3 regions of the Methylibium sp. genome follow, and region 1 is predicted to be linked to each of the others. Evidence: predicted binding sites of a transcription regulator. Region 1 holds the regulator's gene; each other region holds the start of a gene.
The links. Region 1 encodes FliA, which starts transcription of late flagellar genes. Its sites were predicted from a motif close to CTAAAGTTTNNNNNNNNNNNGCCGNTA; they were not measured.
Positions count from the first base shown of each region.

Region 1 (3,270 bases):
GACCACCTCGACCGCCAAGCTGGCCGCGGCCTTCGCCACCCGGCATGGCGCCGCGAACCTCGGCCTGATCACCCTCGACGCCTACCGCCTCGGTGCGCACGAGCAGCTGCGTGCCTACGGCCGCATCCTCGGCGTGCCGGTGCATACCGCCCACGACCGCACGGCGCTGGAAGACCTGCTCGAGCTGCTGTCGGCCAAGAAGATGGTGCTGATCGACACCGCCGGCGTCGCGCAGCGCGACAGCCGCACGCGCGAGCTGCTCGACATGCTGGCCCACCCGTCGATCAACAAGCTGCTGGTCGTCAATACCGCGGTGCAGGGCGAGACCATCGACGACGTGATGCTCTCCTACCGCGCCGCCGCCTGCAAGGGCATCGTGCTGTCCAAGCTCGACGAGGCGGTGAAACTCGCGCCAGCGCTCGACGCGGTGATCCGCCACAAGCAGAAGATCGTCGCGGTGGCCAACGGCCAGCGCGTGCCGGAAGACTGGCACCGCCTGTCGGCCCAGGCGCTGGTGCACCGCGCGCTGCGCGCCACCGGCAGCCCGGCCTACCACTTCGATGCCAGCGAGATGAACCTCGTGTTCGCCACGCCGCAGATGACGGAGCGCCGTGCCGTACCGGCCGGCCGCGCCTGAACTTCCTGCCTTAGCCGACTGCTCCCGCCATGTCCACCGACCGTCTGCGCCACGCCTACCGTCCCGCGACCGACAGCTGGTATGCCCAGCTCGACGAGCTGCCAACCGACCCCGCGCCTTCGGTGGCGCACGCGCCGGCCGACCAGGCCCAGGGCCTGCGCCGGCTCTTCACCAGCCGCACGATGCGTTGCATCCCGGTGGTCTCCAACCCGGGCATCGCCTTCGGCGGCGCACTGCTGGAGCGCCTGTGCAGCGCCTACGCCGAGCAGGGCCTGCGCACCCTGGTGGTCGACGCCGGCGAGAACGCTCGGGCCCCGGCCGAGTTGGCCAGCTTCGATCTGGCCGAAGGGGTGGAGGTGCTGAGCCCGCACGTCAGCTACCTCGCGGCACGCGGTCTTGCGTTGCGCTTCGTGGACGCCGGCGGCTCGACCTCCAGCTTCTTCGATGCGATTGCCGACGCTGCGCCCGATGTCGACGTGCTGCTGGTGCACGCCAGTGCCGCCGACCTGGCGCGTCTGTTCGCCCGCCGCGTGCAGGAGCTGCAGGCCGGCGCCGTGCGTCCGATCGTGCTGTGCGACGAGCAGGCCGACAGCGTGACGCATGCCTACGCCGCCATCAAGCTGCTGGTCACGCGCGCGGGCCTGATGGCGCACGACCTGCTGTTCAGTGCCGTGCCCGACTCGCCGCGTGCGGCGCAGGTGGCCGAGCGCCTGGCGCGCTGCGCCGACGATTTTCTCGGCGCCGCGCTGCACGACTGGGTTGCGGTCGACCCGACCGAGGCGCCGACCGACGGCCCCAGCCTGCGTCTGAAGCGGCTGGCGCGCGAGCAACTGGCCTGCGCACTGCCCTACACCGTGAGCGACAGCGTGTTCGGCGCACTGGCGGGCGAGATCGGTGCGCGTTCCGCGCTGCCGTCGCTGACGCCGCGCCACGGCGCACGCTCGCCCTGGTCGCGCTGAATCCCCGAACGAAGACCGAACCGCCGAATCTGCCTGGAGCCCGTCATGTACACCGCCACTGGTCGCCTTGAAACCAACGCGATGATCAAGCAGTACAGCCCGCTGGTGCGCCGTCTCGCGCACCAGATGATTGCCAAGCTGCCGGCCAACGTGGAGATCGACGATCTGATCCAGGTCGGCCTGATCGGCCTGACCGACGCCATGACGCGCTTCGACAGCGCGCAAGGCGTGCAGTTCGAGACCTTCGCCACCCAGCGCATCCGCGGCGCGATGCTCGACGAGCTGCGTGGCAGCGACTGGATGAGCCGCAGCAACCGCAAGCAGCAGCGCGACATCGAGACGGCCGTGCACAAGCTGCAGCAGCAGCTCGGCCGCGCGCCGGCCGAGAGCGAGATCGCCAAGCAGATGGGCCTGTCGCTGGCCGACTACCAGGAGCTGCTGGGCAAGGTGCGCGGCACCCAGCTGGTCTACCTGGAGGACATGTCGGGCGACGACGGCGACAACGATTTCCTCGACCGCCACGTGGCCGACGAGAACGAGAACCCGCTGGGCCTGCTGCAGGACCACCGCATGCGCCTGGCGCTGATCGAGGCGATCAAGACCCTGCCGGAGCGTGAGCAGTTCGTGATGAGCATGTACTACGAGCAGGACATGAACCTGAAGGAGATCGCGGCGGTGCTCGGCGTGACGGAGTCGCGCATCTGCCAGCTGCACAGCCAGTCGATCGCGCGACTGCGCGCGAAACTGCGCGACCACTGAGTCCCCTAGAACAGATCCGAGACAAGAGGCGATCATGCTGTCCCTTTTCAAGAAGACCCACACCCTGCAGCCCGCCGCACCGGCATCCGCCGAGGCGCCCGCACCCGATCTGCACCAGGCGGTGCAGACCATCGCCAAGGCCGCCTCGCGTCTGGGTCGCGACGCGGCCGAGGTGCGCGGTTTGATCGAGGACAGCAACCAGGTCAACCAGCGGCAGGTCCAGGCCCTGCAGGCGCTGGGCAGCCAGCTCGGCGAGGTGCAGCGTGCCCAGGGTGGCATCGGCACCACCACCACCGAGAGCCTGCAGGCCGTGGAGCGCGCGCGCGCCGCGGTCGAGCAGGTCGGCACCGAGGTCGGCGGCATTGTCGACACGCTGCGCCAGGTGGCCGCCGCGGCCGGGCAGATCACGCAGATCGCGCTGCAGACGCGGCTGGTCGCCTTCAACGCCTCGGTCGAGGCCGGCCGTGCCGGCGAGGCCGGCCGCGGCTTCGGCGTCGTGGCCGACGCGGTGAAGGACCTGTCGGCCAAGGTCGAGGCCTCCTCGAAGCAGATCATGAGCACCGTGGCCGAGCTCGACCAGCGCGTCGGTGCGCTGGCGCGCGAGATCCAGCTGCGCGAGGGCGAAGCGCCGCAGGGCGCATTCCACCGCGCGCTGGCCGAGGTTCAGGGCGGCGTGGGCAGCATCAGTGCTGCCGCCGAACAGAGCCGCGCCATCTGCGACGGACTGAACGAGCAGCGGGCCGCCATCGACCGCGAGATGCAGCGCTCCAGCCAGACGCTGGCCAGCGCCACGGCGCGCAGCGAGGCCTTCCTGAAGGTCAGCGAGAACATGATCGAGATCGTGGCCGATTGCGGGATCGACACCGACGACACACCCTACATCCACGGCGTGCAGGAGGCAGCCGCGCAGATCGC
Region 1 covers NZ_OZ257250.1:2,760,891-2,764,160, reverse strand. Annotated here, with positions in the region: gene flhF (flagellar biosynthesis protein FlhF) at 1-637, shown strand, start outside; gene ACQY9S_RS12905 (MinD/ParA family ATP-binding protein) at 667-1,596, shown strand; gene ACQY9S_RS12900 (RNA polymerase sigma factor FliA) at 1,642-2,355, shown strand; gene ACQY9S_RS12895 (methyl-accepting chemotaxis protein) at 2,390-3,270, shown strand, end outside.

Region 2 (3,270 bases), 1.8 Mb from region 1:
ACGACAGCGTCAGCCGCCTGCACGCCAACATCCTGATGGCCGGTCGCCATCAGGAAGCCGCATAGCTGACGACACCCGGCGCGGAATACCGCGCCACCCTCCGGGAGGGGGCCAGGCCGGCTTGGGAGCGGCCCGGCACTCGGCCCGGCACCCGCTGACGACCACTGCGAGACAGACACCATGCGCAACAAGAGCATCCTTACCGAAGCCAGGCAGATCGAACGTGCCGTCACGCTGATCCAGCTCGGCGCCCGCCTGCAAGTGCTGGAGTCGGAGACCGATCTGTCCTACGAGCGCCTGCTGCGCCTGTACAAGGAAGTGGCCGGCAAGTCACCGAGCAAGGGCCAACTGCCCTTCTCCACCGACTGGTTCATGACCTGGCAGCCGAACATCCACGCCAGCCTGTTCCTCAACATCCATGAATACCTGAACAAGGCCGCCGCGCTCGACGAGATCGACAGCGTGATCAAGGCCTACCGCCTCTACCTCGAGCAGACCGAGTCGCAGGGCCTGGAAGCGCTGCTGTCCGTCACCCGCGCCTGGCGCCTGGTGAAGTTCATCGACAACGGCATGCTGACGATGACCGAATGCTCCAAGTGCGGCGGCCACTTCGTGACCCATCCGCACGAGATCGGCAAGCACTTCGTTTGCGGCCTGTGCAACCCGCCGGCGCGTGCCGGCAAGGGCAAGGCCGCTGGCGCGCTGCATCTGCACTGAACAGCACACGGGCCCGTCGGGCCCGGCCGAAATCGCCCCACCCGGACCTCTCGCACTGTCGAGCAAGACGCCGATCGTGCCATCCGACCTGCCCCTCTGCGCGACGCCCACCGCCGCGTCGCCCGCCCTTGGCATCCTGCCCGCGCTGCACCGGCTGTGGCCGCTGCCGGCCCTGCTGGGGTGGGCTGCGGCGTGGGCCGCGTTCGCGCTGCTGCAATCCACCGCCGCGCCGCTGTGGCTGGCCATCGGTTGCGGCACCGCCATCGGGGTCGCCCTCGGCGCCTGGGGCAGGACGCGCATGCGCAGCCTGCTCGTCGCCGTCGGCTTTCCGGTCTCGCTGCTGGCCAGCGGCGCTGCGGCCAGCCTGCCCGGCTGGGCCTGGCTGCTGCCGCTGGGTCTGCTGCTGCTGGTCTATCCGCTGCACACCTGGCGCGATGCGCCGCTGTTCCCGACGCCGGCACGCGCGCTCGACGGTCTGGGCACACTGGCGCCCCTGCCCACGGGGGCGACCGTGCTCGATGCCGGTTGCGGCCTCGGCGCCGGTCTCGAGGCGCTGCGCCGGGCCTACCCTTCTGCCCGGCTCGAGGGGGTCGAATGGAGCTGGCCGCTGGCGCTGGCCGCCAGTCTGCGTTGCCGCCTCGCGCCGATCCGCGCCACGGTCCGTCGCCGCGACATGTGGGCAGACGACTGGCGCGCCTGCTCGATGGTCTATCTCTTTCAACGTCCGGAGAGCCTGCCGCGCGCCGTGACCAAGGCACGCAGCGAGCTGACAGACGGCGCCTGGCTCGCGAGCCTCGAATTCGAAGCGCCCGACATCGCGCCGCAGGCCGTGTTGCGCTGCGCCGACGGCCGGGCGGTCTGGCTCTACCGCATGCCGTTCGTGGCAGCCGGCGAGTCCCCGCGCCGCGGGTCCCGCAGTTCACGCAACAGTACGCGCAGCAAGCGCCGATAAGTACGACAAGCACCCGCGCGCTCGATCGCCAGCACACCGTGCCTCAAGTCCGGTGACACGCGACCGATAAATACGGTCAGAACCACCCGCCGAGCCTTCCGGCCTGCAGCGTCTCAATCGGACCTCTCACCATGTTCGTCATCATCGGCTACGTCGTCGCGCTGGGTTGCATCTTTGGGGCCTACATCATCCATGGTGGCAACATCGAAGTGATCCTGCATGCGATCCCGACCGAGATGATGGCCATCGGCGGCGGCGCGATGGGCGCCTTCGTCGTCGCCAACCAGCCCAAGACGCTGAAGGCCGTGCTGAAGGCGATCCCGACGCTGCTGAAGGGCTCCAAGTACACCAAGGCGCGCTACATGGAGCTGATGGCGCTGCTCTACGACATCCTGCAGAAGGCCCGCAAGGAAGGCCTGATGGCGATCGAGAAGGATGTCGAGGACCCCCACAACTCCGCGCTGTTCAAGAAGTACGCCACCGTCGGCTCGGATCACCACGTGGTCGAGTTCGTCACCGACTACCTGCGCATGATGGTGTCGGGCAACCTGAACCCGCACGAGATCGAGTCGCTGATGGACAGCGAGATCGAGACCCACCACCACGAGGCGCACGCCCCGGCCGCCGCGATCGGCCGCCTGGCCGGCGCGCTGCCGGCCTTCGGCATCGTCGCGGCCGTGCTGGGCGTCGTGAACACCATGGGCTCGGTCGGCCAGCCGCCCGCCGTGCTGGGCGGCATGATCGGCTCGGCGCTGGTCGGCACCTTCCTCGGCATCCTGCTGGCCTATGCGGTCGTCGAGCCGCTCGGCGGCCTGCTCGAGCAGAAGAACGACGAGGGCTCGAAGGAGCTGCAGTGCATCAAGACCACGCTGCTTGCGAGCATGCAAGGCTATGCACCCGCCATCGCGGTGGAGTTCGGCCGCAAGACGCTGTACTCGACCGAGCGCCCGAGCTTCAGCGAGCTCGAAGGTCACGTCAAGGGAAAGAAGTGAGCCATGGCCGGTGACGCGAAGAAGCTGCAGCCGATCATCGTCAAGAAGATCAAGAAGGGCGGCCACGGTGCGCATGGCGGCGCGTGGAAGATCGCCTATGCCGACTTCGTGACGGCGATGATGGCCTTCTTCCTGCTGATGTGGCTGCTCGGCTCCACGACCGAAGGCGACCGCAAGGGCATCGAGGACTATTTCAACAACCCGGTCAAGGTCGCGATGATGGGCGGATCGGGCTCCGGCGATTCGTCGAGCGTGGTCAAGGGCGGCGGCCAGGACCTGACGCGCAGCACCGGCCAGGTCAAGCGCGGCGACGTCGAGGCCGAGCGCAAGAGCTACACGCTGCAGGCGCTCAAGGCGGTGCGTGCCCAGCAGGCCGCGGCCGAGGCCGAATCCCTGAAGCAGTTGCGCGGCCGCGTCGAGTCCAAGCTGGCCAGCGACCCGCGGCTGAGCGAACTCAAGGCCCAGATCCGCTTCGACATGACGCCCGACGGCCTGCGCATCCAGATCGTCGACGAGCAGAACCGTCCGATGTTCGCGACCGGATCGGCCATCGTGCAACCCTATATGCGTGAACTGCTGCGAACCATCGGCGGCGTGCTGGCCGAGGTG
Region 2 covers NZ_OZ257250.1:88,854-92,123, reverse strand. Annotated here, with positions in the region: gene flhD (flagellar transcriptional regulator FlhD) at 1-65, shown strand, start outside; gene flhC (flagellar transcriptional regulator FlhC) at 181-717, shown strand; gene ACQY9S_RS00440 (class I SAM-dependent methyltransferase) at 854-1,669, shown strand; gene motA (flagellar motor stator protein MotA) at 1,801-2,661, shown strand; gene motB (flagellar motor protein MotB) at 2,665-3,270, shown strand, end outside.
Region 2: the regulator FliA is predicted to act here: its motif matches at 1,712-1,738, upstream of motA (flagellar motor stator protein MotA).

Region 3 (3,270 bases), 1.9 Mb from region 1:
CGCTGGCGCAAACCGCTGAAGGCGCGCTCGGCAAGGTCGGCGACATGCTGCAACGCATGCGTGAACTCGCCGTGCAGGCGGCCAACGGCACCAACACCTCGGCCGACCGCACCAGCCTGAACGACGAGTACCAGCAGCTGGCTGCTGAATCGGCGCGTACGCTCGGCGGCACCCAGTTCAACGGCCAGAACATCCTGGCGACGACGGTGACCTCGACCTTCCAGGTGGGCGCCAACACGTCGGCCACGCTGGACCAGATCTCGGTCGCCGCCTTCAACTGGACGAGCGTTGCCGCCATCACCACGGCGATCGGTGCAGCGGTCGGTACGGCTCCGACCACGGCGATCGCCGGCACGGACGGCAGCTTCGCGACGGCAGCGATCACGGCGATCGACGCCGCGCTGACCTCGGTCAACAGCCAGCGCGGCACCTTCGGTGCGGTGCAGAACCGCTTCGAGTCGGTCGTCAGCAACCTGATGATCTCGGCCGAGAACCAGACTGCGGCTCGCTCGCGCATCATGGACGCCGACTACGCGTCCGAGACCGCAAGCCTCTCGCGCGCCCAGATCCTGCAGCAGGCCGGCAACGCGATGATCTCGCAAGCCAACCAGCTGCCGCAGCAAGTGCTGTCGCTGTTGCGCTGATCCTCCACCGGCAGCCTGGCTGCCGATTCCAAGGCCTGCCGCTCGGCAGGCCTTTCTCATTGGCGGCCACGATTTGGGTGGCTTTGCGGGTGTTTCTCGGCCAATCGACCCCTGGGGTGCAGCACTACGCTTCGTCCCATTGCAACGGTCATCCCGGCGGCCCCTGCCGGACCGAGTTCATCCATTGATCCGAAAGGAGTGCCGCCATGCCTCAAACCATCAACACCAATCTGGTGTCGCTGAATGCTCAGCGAAACCTGACCTCCACCCAGTCGTCGCTGGCGACAGCGATGCAGCGCCTGTCCTCGGGTCTGCGCGTCAACTCCGCCAAGGACGACGCCGCTGGTCTGGCGATTGCCGAGCGCATGAACACCCAGATCCGCGGCATGAACGTGGCCATGCGCAATGCCAACGATGGCATCTCGATGGCCCAGGTCGGTGAAGGCGCGCTCGGCAAGGTGAGCGACATGCTGCAGCGCATGCGTGAACTCGCCGTGCAGGCAGCCAACGGCACCAACACCCAGGCCGACCGCACCAGCCTGAACGACGAGTACCTGCAGCTGGCCCGCGAGTCGGCGCGCACGCTCGGCGGCACCCAGTTCAACGGCCAGAACATCCTGGCCACGACCAACACCTCGACCTTCCAGATCGGCGCCAATACGGTGGCCGGCGTCGACACGCTGTCGGTCGCGGCTTTCAACTGGACCAGCGTGGCCTCCATCACGACGGCGGTCGGTGTGGCCGTGGGCACCGATCCGACGACGGCCATCGCCGGCACCGACGGCAGCTTCGCGCTGGCCGCCATCAATGCCATCGACGCGGCGCTGACCGGTGTGAACAGCCAGCGCGCCACCTTCGGTGCGGTGCAGAATCGCTTCGAGTCGGTGGTGTCGAACCTGATGGTGGCGACCGAGAACCAGGCGGCTGCCCGCAGCCGGATCATGGACGCCGACTACGCCGCCGAAACCGCCGCGCTGTCGCGCGCGCAGATCCTGCAGCAGGCCGGCAACGCCATGGTCGCGCAGGCCAACCAGCTGCCGTCGCAGGTGCTGACGCTGCTCAAGGGCTGAAGCCAAACGCTCGCAAACCCGGGCGCCGCCGAGCCGGCGCCTTAAGTTTTGCGGCGAACAGCCGAAGTGCCATGGAAGGCGCAGCGCACCCTGTGACGTGCCCTGCCTCGCCCTGCGCTGCGCCACCGTGCGGGGCGGGGGCTCAATTGTCGTGAACAGGACCTAGGAGTTCCGCATGGCGTCAATCACCTCGCTCGGCATCGGCAGCGGCTTGGACATCAACTCCATCGTGACGCAGCTCGTCGCGCTGGAGCGCGAGCCGCTCAAGCAGATGCAGACCGACGCGAGCACGCTGCAGACCAAGGTGTCCTCCTACGGCAAGATCCAGAGTCTCTTCTCGGCCGTTCAGGATGCCAGCAACAAGCTGTCGGGGTCGGCGCTGTGGACCCAGGTGAGCGCGAAGTCTGCCGATACCACTGCCATGGCGGTGACGGCGACCGGCGCTGCCGCCACCGGGAGCTACGCGGTCAGCGTTCAGGCGCTGGCCACCAGCCAGAGTGTCGTGAGCGGCGCACGATTCGCCAACACCACCGACCTGGTCGGCTCCGGCACGCTCAACGTCGAACTGGGCGCCTGGGATACCGGGCGGACCGCGTTCACCGCCAAGGCCGGCGCCACGCCTCTCGCGATCACCGTGACGGCGACCGACACGCTGGGCACGCTGCGCGACAAGATCAACGCCGCCGGCGCCGGCGTCTCGGCCTCCATCGTGACGGACGCCTCGGGCTCGCGGCTGGCCATTCGGTCCAGTGACACCGGCCTGGAGAATGGGTTCCGCATTACCGCGGCCGACGACGACGGCGGCAACACCGACGCGGCCGGCCTGTCTCGCTTCGCCTACGATCCCACCACGGGCGCGGCGCAGATGCTGCATTCGCAGGCGGGCGCGAACGCGCTCGCGACGATCAATGGCATCGAGGTCACCTCCGCGACCAACGTGCTGAGCGGCGCGGTCGACGGATTGACCATTCAGCTCGGCAAGGTCACAACGGGCCCGGTGGACGTGTCGGTCAGCAGCGATACCGATGCCATCAACAAGGCCATCACCGATTTCGCGAAGGCCTACAGCGACCTGTCCACCTACCTGGGCGACCAGACCAAGTACGACGCTGCGAGCAAGACCGGCGGTCCGTTGCAGGGCGACAGCACGGCAACCGGCCTGCAGGGGCGCCTGCGTTCGGTGCTCAACTCGCCCTCCGGCGCCTCGGCCAGCTTCCCGCGGCTGTCCGACCTGGGACTCGAGCTCCAGCGCAATGGCACGCTGCAGGTCAACCAGACCAAAGTCACTGCCGCGCTCTCCAATCTGAAGGAGACGAAGAAGGCCTTCAGCAACTACGACACGCTGGATGCCACCAACAACGGATTCGCCAAGCGCTACGCACTGTTGGCCACCTCGATCCTCGGCGCCGATGGCGCCATCACCACGCGTACCGAGGGCTTGCGCAAGCAGATCACCAACAACACCGAGAATCAGGCCCGCCTGAATGACCGTGTGGATCTGTACCAGCAGCGCCTGGTCCAGCAGTACAGCGCGATGGATGCGAACATGTCCAAGC
Region 3 covers NZ_OZ257250.1:95,837-99,106, forward strand. Annotated here, with positions in the region: gene ACQY9S_RS00465 (flagellin) at 1-644, shown strand, start outside; gene ACQY9S_RS00470 (flagellin) at 851-1,714, shown strand; gene fliD (flagellar filament capping protein FliD) at 1,890-3,270, shown strand, end outside.
Region 3: the regulator FliA is predicted to act here: its motif matches at 1,755-1,781, upstream of fliD (flagellar filament capping protein FliD).